DNA from 3 places in the Alteromonas sp. P256 genome. Region 3 is predicted to be linked to each of the others. Evidence: predicted binding sites of a transcription regulator. Region 3 holds the regulator's gene; each other region holds the start of a gene.
What was found. Region 3 encodes FNR, which switches genes on or off when oxygen is low (the NO sensors DNR and NnrR bind a similar motif). Its sites were predicted from a motif close to TTGATCTAGATCAA; they were not measured.
Positions count from the first base shown of each region.

Region 1: a site for FNR is predicted at 1,971-1,984, ahead of V7R39_RS12210 (GbsR/MarR family transcriptional regulator). Genes of this name have one in related genera too.
Region 2: a site for FNR is predicted at 1,227-1,240, ahead of V7R39_RS00605 (DUF3149 domain-containing protein). Genes of this name have one in related genera too.

Region 1 is NZ_JAZETM010000007.1:74,437-77,602, reverse strand. It holds gene V7R39_RS12215 (cytochrome ubiquinol oxidase subunit I) at 1-1,351, opposite strand, end outside; gene V7R39_RS12210 (GbsR/MarR family transcriptional regulator) at 1,363-1,920, opposite strand; gene V7R39_RS12205 (MFS transporter) at 2,132-3,166, shown strand, end outside.
Region 2 is NZ_JAZETM010000001.1:137,848-141,013, reverse strand. It holds gene gshA (glutamate--cysteine ligase) at 1-255, shown strand, start outside; gene V7R39_RS00610 (transglycosylase SLT domain-containing protein) at 323-961, shown strand; gene V7R39_RS00605 (DUF3149 domain-containing protein) at 1,387-1,509, shown strand; gene smrB (endonuclease SmrB) at 1,570-2,169, opposite strand; gene prmB (50S ribosomal protein L3 N(5)-glutamine methyltransferase) at 2,336-3,166, shown strand, end outside.
Region 3 is NZ_JAZETM010000003.1:367,783-370,948, reverse strand. It holds gene ccoS (cbb3-type cytochrome oxidase assembly protein CcoS) at 1-190, shown strand, start outside; gene V7R39_RS07335 (sulfite exporter TauE/SafE family protein) at 177-836, shown strand; gene fnr (fumarate/nitrate reduction transcriptional regulator Fnr) at 884-1,624, shown strand; gene uspE (universal stress protein UspE) at 1,742-2,665, shown strand; gene ttcA (tRNA 2-thiocytidine(32) synthetase TtcA) at 2,845-3,166, shown strand, end outside.

The DNA of each region.
Region 1 (3,166 bases), on a different contig from region 3:
TGTTGGCGCTCATTTTCGCTTTTGCGATCTCACGCTCCTCGGTGGTGATTTCCTCAATCTCAACCGCTCGGCGACACATCAGCATTAGGGTGCCGATGTAGGCGATAAGTAGCCCGCTATAAATGACGGCATACAGAGTAAATGATATCGCGATATTGCTGGGAGGTAGCTGCGTTACTGCGTCAGTCGTTTTTAGTACGCCGCTAACAAGATAAGGCTGTCTGCCTATCTCTGTAACATACCAACCTGCAAGGGTTGCTACCCAACCGCTAAATGCCATACCGGCAAAAGTACGCTTTAACCACACGGGGAATGAACGGTTACGCATTAAGTAAATACTGCCTAGCCAGGATACTGCAAGCATTAATATGCCCATGCCAACCATTACCCGAAAGCCGTAAAATACGGGCGCTACTGGAGGATGCTCCCCCTCAAACTCATTAAGGCCCTTTATCTCGCCTTTTAATTCGTGGGTAAGAATTAAACTGGCTGCATAGGGAATGGGAATTTCGAAATGATTTTCTCTGCTTTCCTCATCCGGTATAGCAAACAACAGCAGCGGCGCGCCCTCAGTGGTTTCCCACAGTCCTTCCATAGCGGCTACTTTCTGCGGCTGATGCTCAAGGGTATTAAGCCCATGCATGTCGCCCGCAAAAATCTGTAGCGGTATCAGCACGGCTGCTGTGTAAGTCGCCGTTTTAAGGGCAAGTTTAGGCGCAAGTTTATCGTCGCCTTTTAACATTCTGTAGGCGGATAGACCGGCGATTAAGAAGCTTGCCGTTAACCCCGATGCCAACATCATGTGCACAAAGCGATAGGGGAACGACGGATTGAATATTATTTCCTTCCAATTGGTGGCGTAAACCACACCGTCAACGACCTCAAACCCTTGTGGGGTCTGCATCCAACTATTCAGCGCCAAGATCCAAAACGCAGACGTTGTGGTGCCAAGGGCGACAATAAGTGTGGAAGTGGTATGCAGCCAATTAGGAACTCTGCGAATACCAAATAGCATAATACCTAAGAACGTGGCTTCTAAGAAAAAGGCGGTGAGTACTTCATACCCCAGTAGAGGGCCTGCGACATTGCCTACTTTTTCCATAAAGCCAGGCCAGTTTGTGCCAAACTGGAAAGACATGGTTACACCGCTCACCACACCTAGGGCGAAGCTTAGCGCGAAAACCCGCACCCAGAAACGGTACATACGCATCCATACAGGGTGACCAGATGTATTTGAGCGCATTTTAAAGTAGAAAAGAAACCACCCCATCGCCATGGTAATGGTGGGAAATAGAATGTGAAAACTGATATTTAAAGCAAACTGTAATCGAGACAACAAGAATGCATCCACAGAACGTCTCCTTAATTAACGCTATTTTTACCCGGTAAAATCTTATCCTTAAGGTCAAGCATACGGCCTACGCCAGAACCGAGTTTCATCAGCGTATTAAGTTTTTCAGGTCCAAGATTTTGTAGCTCTTCAGACCATGCCGTAATTGATTCCAATAAATCGTGTATTTCACTCAGCTTATTTTGTGCTCCGGCTTCTGTGCCGTTTGCAGGCTCATCGAGCAGTAAGTCTCGTAGCAGGCTTAATGTTGGGTCTATTTCCCGTTTTCTTCTCTCTTCAAACACGCGATTAGCCAAGGTCCAAATATCGCCTGCAGGAATAAAAAACTCTTTGCGTTCACCGGGTACTAAATGCTGTTTGACGAGTCTCCACGACTGAAGTTCCTTCAACCCCATGCTGGTATTGCCACGGGAGATATTCAGCGCATCAGCAATTTCCTGTGCTGAAATCGGTCCTTCGTTTAACACAATAAGAGCCAAAATCTGTCCTACTGTTCTGTTAAAGCCCCATCGACTTCCCATTTCACCAAAGTGCATTACAGCTGATGTGATTAACGGTGTCATCTTCATTTTGCGTGCCTATTGAAGTTTCAGAAATTACTGAAAGTTTAGTATTCTATTTGATGCAGATCAATCTTTTTGACATTAATATGGTTTCATAAATATGCCGCTTCGCTTCACTCAAGGGCGCAAGCATACAAGATAGGAGTGATAGTTAAACTGTCATACGAGAAAGGTAAGCTGCTATACAGGATATTTTAGCGCTTTTCGGTATCTTTACATGGCATCGACTTTTTCCCGGCACAACTTTTACTTGGTAATAGGTACATTCACGTTACTGTCTGTACTGGGGCAGGTTTCCACTAGCATCTATACTCCTTTCTTCCACGACCTAGCCCATAACTACGACAGTCACATTAGCCTTATAGAAAAAAGTGTGGCTATCTTTCTAATCGCTTTTTCAGCTTCACAGTTACTGTCTGGCATTCTCTGCGATTACATAAGTAAACGTTATTTTCTATTATGTGGAATTTTGGTGTTTATGGGCGGCACGCTTTTGGTTGCATTGGCTGATTCAGACAGCAGCTTTCTTTTCGGTCGAATTGTGCAGGGCCTTGGCGGCGGCGTCGGAGTGTCAGTGTCACGGGGTTTATCGAGGCAAATATTTGATGAAAAGCAACTGAGTATATCTCTCTCCATTACCAACATGGCATTTGCTATTGCGCCTGCGATTGCTCCTCTATTAGGCACTATAATTGGAGAGCAATTAGGCGTTTCTGCCATCTTCTATTTCGTCTTAGCGATAGGGGGAGTAGCCTTATTACTTCTTTTAATAGCTTCTGAGACTATTTCACTTCACAGCCCGGCGGTTTCACCTAACGTTTCAGGTGAAACCTTCAGGTTGATTAAAAAGAGTAGTGCGCCGATCATCTTGGTGGGCGTGGCAAGTGGATTGCTCTATGGAATCGTGTTTTGCTTCGTCACTATTGCGCCGTCGATGATTATGGAGCAGCATGGGCTGAGCAAAACGTTATTTTCTATCTATTCATTGCTCGCAACCCTTTCTTTTGTTGCAGGCAGCATACTTAATATTCGACTTTCTAAGTGGTCAACCTTACTAAAATTTAGATTATCGAGTGTTGCCATACTGAGTCTATCGGTACTCATTAGTGTGCTGACATTTCTTCTAAAGTTTGACGGATTAGTTATGATGCTTGCTTACAGCTATGCCACTTTCTTTTTTATTGGTATTGCTATGCCGTGCAGCGTCACTATTATGCTGAGATTTTCAGCGAAATCAGCGGGCTTTTTGGCC
Region 2 (3,166 bases), on a different contig from region 3:
ACGCCTTCAGGGAAAATGCTTCAGTCTCTGTTAGACGGTGACAAAGACAATAGTATTTTTGGGCTAGAGTTAGCGCAGAAATACAGCAACGAAATGAAAGGGTTTGACTACACGTTTACCGATAGTGCTGAGTTTGTTAAACAGGGCGAAAGTTCTTTTGACGCGCAGCGAGAAATAGAGGCATCAGATGAAAAAGACTTTGATACCTTTATTGCTGACTACTTTGCCGAGCCCCCAGCAAAAAAAAATGCCTGACATAAGTCAGGCATTGAAGGGTTCCAGGGAAACACACATTTTACTAGAACATTAATTAAGACATTCTATGAGCCAAAAGTTCAAAAAGTGGGTTGTTTTTTTATCAAGCTTCATCGTTCTTTTTCCGCTATTCATCGCAGGGTGTGCCACAACACCTCCAAAAAATATTAGCAATCTATGTGAAATTTTTTACGAAAAAGAAGACTGGTACGATGCTGCCGCCGACGTTAGAGATAAGTGGGGCGTGCCCATTCATATCCCAATGGCAATGATGTACCAAGAGAGTTCGTTTAGACACGACGCACTCCCTCCTAAAGATTATGTGTTTTTTGGTTTGATTCCTTGGGGTAGGGTAAGCAGTGCGTACGGATATTCGCAAGCGAAAACACCTACGTGGCAAGACTATGTGAGAGAAACCGATAATTCAGGCGCAGACAGAGACGACTTTGAAGATGCCATTGATTTTATGGGCTGGTTTATCTACAAATCACAAAAGGTCAATGGTGTGTCTAAGTGGGATGCTTACGCCCAGTACCTTAATTACCACGAAGGTTGGGGCGGGTATAAGCGTCGCAGCTACGATAGAAAGCCATGGCTTAAAAAGGTGGCATCAAAGGTCAAAGCGCGCTCGTTACGCTATGCCACTCAACTAAAAACCTGCGAAGAAGATCTTCAGAAAGGTTGGTTTATGAAGCTATTCAGCTAAAGCTACTTCGTAAGGCGTTTGTACTTGTCGCTCTGCGGGCTGTTAAACGCTATTTGAAACTAGCGTAGTAATAAGCAGCATATATCAAAACAAAACCATAAAACATCAGAACAAAAAAAGAGGGGGTAGATTATCTCTACCCCCTCAGCGACGCTAAGCTAAGACCGTTTTTTTGACCCAACGTCGAACAGGCATACTCAATGTATTGCAAATGAGAATGATTTGCAATAACAATTTAGTGTATTTTTTGTGACCCTTCTATTTCTTGATGCAGATCAAGATACCCATGCGAAACCATTCATCCCTTTTTCGCTGTTGATCTAGATCATAACCATAGCTCCCGCGCTCCCATACACTTCAACTATAGATTTTTATTCACGTGCTCGTTTACGTGCTAATTTTTCGTACTTGTGGAGAGAACAATTATGTTGTGGACAATGATTAAAGATCCGGTGGTGTGGGGTTCGCTGTTAGGTATAGGTATTATCGTTGGAATGATGGTGTACTACACCTATTTGTTCATGCACAACAGCGCGGCTGGAAAATAAAGCTGGTTGCTTTAAACGGCAGAGGCAGTCAGGCCTCTATTTTCAAAAAGTAGAGTGGAGCTACTGTTTGCCAGCCATTACCGGCACATCAAGCAATACCAGTAAAGCAGCTTTACCGCCATACTCTAATGGGGCCTGGTGAAACGCTTTAACGTGGGGATGTTGAACCAAGTAATGGGGCAGGGCGGCTTTCAGTACGCCCTGACCAAAACCGTGCATAATACAGGCGCAGTCTACAAGGTCTTTTCTCGCGGCGTAAATGAGCGCGGCAATTTCATCTTTTGCTATTTCTCTTGTCAGTCCGTGAAGATCTAAATGTAGCTCTGGCGAAAAATCACCTCGTCGCAATTGCTTTAACACATGGGTGGGCACATCGCTGCGGCAATAACGCATCGGGCCTTCTTGTGGCAATACGGCTTGGTACATGTCTGAAAAGTTAAACGACGCCGCGAGTTGTTTACTGTGTTTAAGATTTTTAGCCGACGACTGCTGTTTCTTCTTAAACAGTTCTACTTGTTTATTTGGCTCTACTTTATCTTGCGCCAACGGCTTTACGCCAACCATGGCGTCGGTAAACGAAAAGGTATCTTCTTGAGCAGCAGGCGCGTGCGTACTTTGCCGCTTTTTTAACGCTTTCAATTCTTTTTTAAACACTTTCATAATGAATCTAATCTGCATTGGGCTTTCAAAGAAGCAAGAGGCTTCTGTCAAAAGCGAGCGTTAATAAAATACCTTTCGACGCTGCCTCACCCACAGTTAATTATGTGAATTAGCATGAAGTTTGGGTATGATACCAGCTTTCAAAATATTGATGTACCCAAACGCTATGACCGATAAGTTTTACCTAGAAGAAGCCATTGACGATCTGCATACATTGCTTGATATGACCCGATGGGCAACAAGCCGTTTTAATGACGCTGAACTCTACTTTGGTCATGGCACGGACAATGCGTGGGACGAAGCCACAAGCTTGGTATTGCAAGCCCTTCACCTTCCACATCCTATCTTATCGTCAGTGGGAGATCATATATTGTCTTCTCGCCTTACAAAAAGTGAGCGTGAGAAAATAGCAGAGCTTGTATTAAAGCGTGTACAAACACGCATGCCTTTGCCCTACATGACTAACGAAGCATGGTTTTGCGGTATGCCGTTTTATGTTGACGAACGAGTGCTCATTCCTCGTTCACCCTTTGCTGAGTTAATTCAAAACCACTTCTCGCCGTTTGTAGAAAACGAACCGTCGAACATTCTTGATATGTGTACTGGGGGAGCCTGCATTGCAATAGCACTCGCCCATGCTTATCCAGAAGCGCAAGTAGATGCGGTGGACATTAGCTCAGACGCACTTGAAGTGGCAGATATCAACATACAAGAGCATGGCCTTAGTCATCGCGTTTATCCCATTAAGTCTGATTTATTCACAAGCCTTGAAGGGCAAAAGTACGATTTAATTATTTCAAACCCGCCGTATGTTGATGCACAAGATATGGCAGATCTCCCAGAAGAGTATCATCATGAGCCAGAACTCGCGCTAGCCGCAGGGGAAGATGGCCTTGATTTGGTGGATACCATGTTGCGTCAGGCCCCCTCGTATTTAAATGATGGCGGTTGGCTATTTATCGAAGTGGGTAATAGCGAAGTGCACATGAATGAGAGA
Region 3 (3,166 bases):
CATTGCGATTATCATTGTTGCTCTTGCGATCGTTATCTTTTTTTGGGCTGTTAAATCAAATCAGTTTGAAGACTTAAACCGACAAGGTTACAGCATTTTGTTTGATGACGACTTACCGCCTGAAGAAAAGAAGCTGGCCGAACAACGCAAAAAGCTTCAGCAAGAACAAGATAAGCATGGATCAGATTAATTACTTTTCTGCATTTTTGATTGGCTTAGCCGGCGGAGTACACTGCGTTGGAATGTGCGGTGGCATTGTATCGGCGCTTAGAATGGTAACGCCAAAAGATAAACCTGCACTTCCCTTCACTCTTGCATACAACATTGGTCGTATTATCAGCTACACCCTCGCAGGCGCAATCACCGGAGCCTTAGGCAAAATGGCTTCCGACTTTGTACCCGTGGCCAGCTATGCGTTGTCCATTTTAAGTGCCGTTATGGTATTTTTATTGGCATGCTATTTAGGAAAATGGTGGACAGGGCTTACTGCGCTTGAGAGTGTGGGCAAACATCTATTTCGCTATATCCAGCCGGTTTCAAAACGATTTCTCCCCTTTAAAACCCCTTTTAGTGCCATACCCTATGGGTTTATTTGGGGCTGGTTACCGTGTGGCCTAGTTTATTCCACTTTAACCTGGTCTCTCGCGGCAGGCTCAGCGATTCAAGGCGCTGGTATCATGTTGTGTTTTGGGCTGGGTACACTTCCAACCTTGCTTGCTGTAAGCACCGGTAGCCAGTATATTATTCAGGGGTTTAAGCATAGTGCTGTTCGACAATACATTGCCATTGCCATGGCCTTATATGCGGCTTATCTTATTTATAGCGCATTATCCTAAATGATGTTGTACCATTTAGGGGTGTGAACTTTAAGAGAATAGAAATTATGAGCAAAGGAAGCGGTTTCTCTATCCACTGCCAAAACTGCAGCTTCAGTCACTTGTGTTTACCTGTGGCATTGAATAAAACCGAGATTGAATCTCTCGATGATATTATCGAACGCAAAAAGCCGCTGCACAAAGGTGACACATTAATTAATAACGGCGACACGTTTACGTCATTATTTGCAGTAAGAACCGGATCGTTTAAATCATTTGTGACTAACTCAGATGGTGAAGAACAAATAACCGGTTTTCATTTCCCTGGTGATATTGTGGGTTTCGATGCGCTTCGCGAAAGTAGACATCAAAGCTACACCCAGGCGCTCGAAACGGCCATGGTTTGTGAGCTTCCCTACGACACCCTTGATGAAATGTCTGTTCAGTTTCCGAAGCTTCGCCATCAAATCATGAGTTTTATGAGTGCTGAAATAAAGCAAGACCACGATATGATTATGTTGCTCAATAAACGCACTGCCGAAGAACGTCTGCTTTATTTTATATCTCACTTGTCTCAGCGTTTTGAAGAGCGTGGTTTCTCTCACAGAGAATTTCACTTAACCATGACCCGCAACGAAATTGGGAATTACTTAGGCCTGACTATTGAGACTATTAGTCGGTTACTGAGTCGTTTTCAAAAAGAAGGGCTAATTAAAGTGGATGGCAAACTGATCACCATACTCGATTTTGATGCTATCGACGGCAAAGTCTCCGCGCTTAAAGGGCCGAGCATTGTTTGCAATGGGTAGTGCGTGTTGTTTTCGTAAAAGGCAAAGATGAATATGTTAAATTTTTGATCTAAAACAAGCCACATTTTCCCTATTGTCTATTACACTTAATGAGAAGCTTCATAGGAAGGAGAAGTTATGATTGAGTGTAATCACATTTTAGCGGTTCTCGATGCAGAGCGCGACAACCAACCTGCGTTAAGCCGCGCACTAGAAGTTGCCAGAAAAACAGGTGCAACGGTTACTGCGCTAATGGTTGTATACGACCTTTCTTACGATATGACCACCATGCTAAGCGTTGATGAGCGCGATACCATGCGCGATGCTGTGACTAAAGACCAATCTAAGCGGCTGTCACAGCAGCTCAAAGAGCAAGGTTTTTCCAATATCGACATCGTTGTTGAGTGGAACAGTAAAGCGTACGAATCCATCATTTACTACGCGCTGAACAACCAAATAGACTTAGTCGTCAAAGCAACAAAAAATCACGATGACCTAGCCTCTGTTATATTCACGCCAACCGACTGGCATCTCATGAGAAAATGCCCTCGCCCAGTGTTGTTAGTAAAAGACCATGACTGGCCTAAAAATGGTGAGATAATTGCGGCGGTGAACGTGGGCAGCGAAGATGAAGAACACGAAGCCCTGAATGACAAAATAACCAACATAGCCAATGAGTATGCTCGGCTGTTAAAAGGCCATGTTAATTTGGTCAATAGCTACCCCGCCACTCCTCTCAACATTGCCATAGAGGTTCCCGAGTTTGATTCAGAAAAATACCACAGCGCAGTCAAAAATCATCACCTTGATGAAATGGATGCCCATGCAGCTAAGCACGGTATAGCCCCTAACAAATGTATTGTGAAAGAAGGGTTACCTGAACGTGTTATCCCTCAAGTTGCTAAAGAGATAGATGCTGAGTTGGTGATCATTGGCACCGTTGGACGGGTTGGCATATCGGCCGCGCTGATTGGCAATACCGCAGAACATGTTATTGATGCGCTAAATTGCGATGTTTTAGCCATAAAGCCTAACGGATTTGTGTCGCCCTATACCGTGTAGCGCTCACAAGGGCCTCAAGGTGCCCTCTATTTACGCTAAGAAAACGCTAAAAAATGGCGACGGTACGTAACAGGGCGTAGTGAAACTGTATGCGTAGATATTTAACGTACACAAGCATAGTTAACAAAAGCCGCTTTATTGTATAATAGCGGCTTTTACACAAACCAAGTTAGTTAATTATGAGTTTAGGCACAAACGGCGCTGAATCGTCGTCCTCTGCTGCAGCGCAAAGTAAGCAAAAACACCATTTCAATAAACTGCAAAAGCGTCTTCGTCGCAATGTGGGAAAAGCCATAGCCGACTTTGGCATGATTGAAGAGAATGACAAAGTGATGGTATGTCTTTCAGGCGGTAAAGACAGTTATACCATGCTTGATATTCTTCTGTTTTTGAAGCGCGCCGCCCCTATTCACTTTGATATTGTGGCCGTGAACCTAGACCAAAAACAACCTGGCTTTCCAGAGCATATTCTTCCTGAATATTTAAACAGTTTAGGCGTGG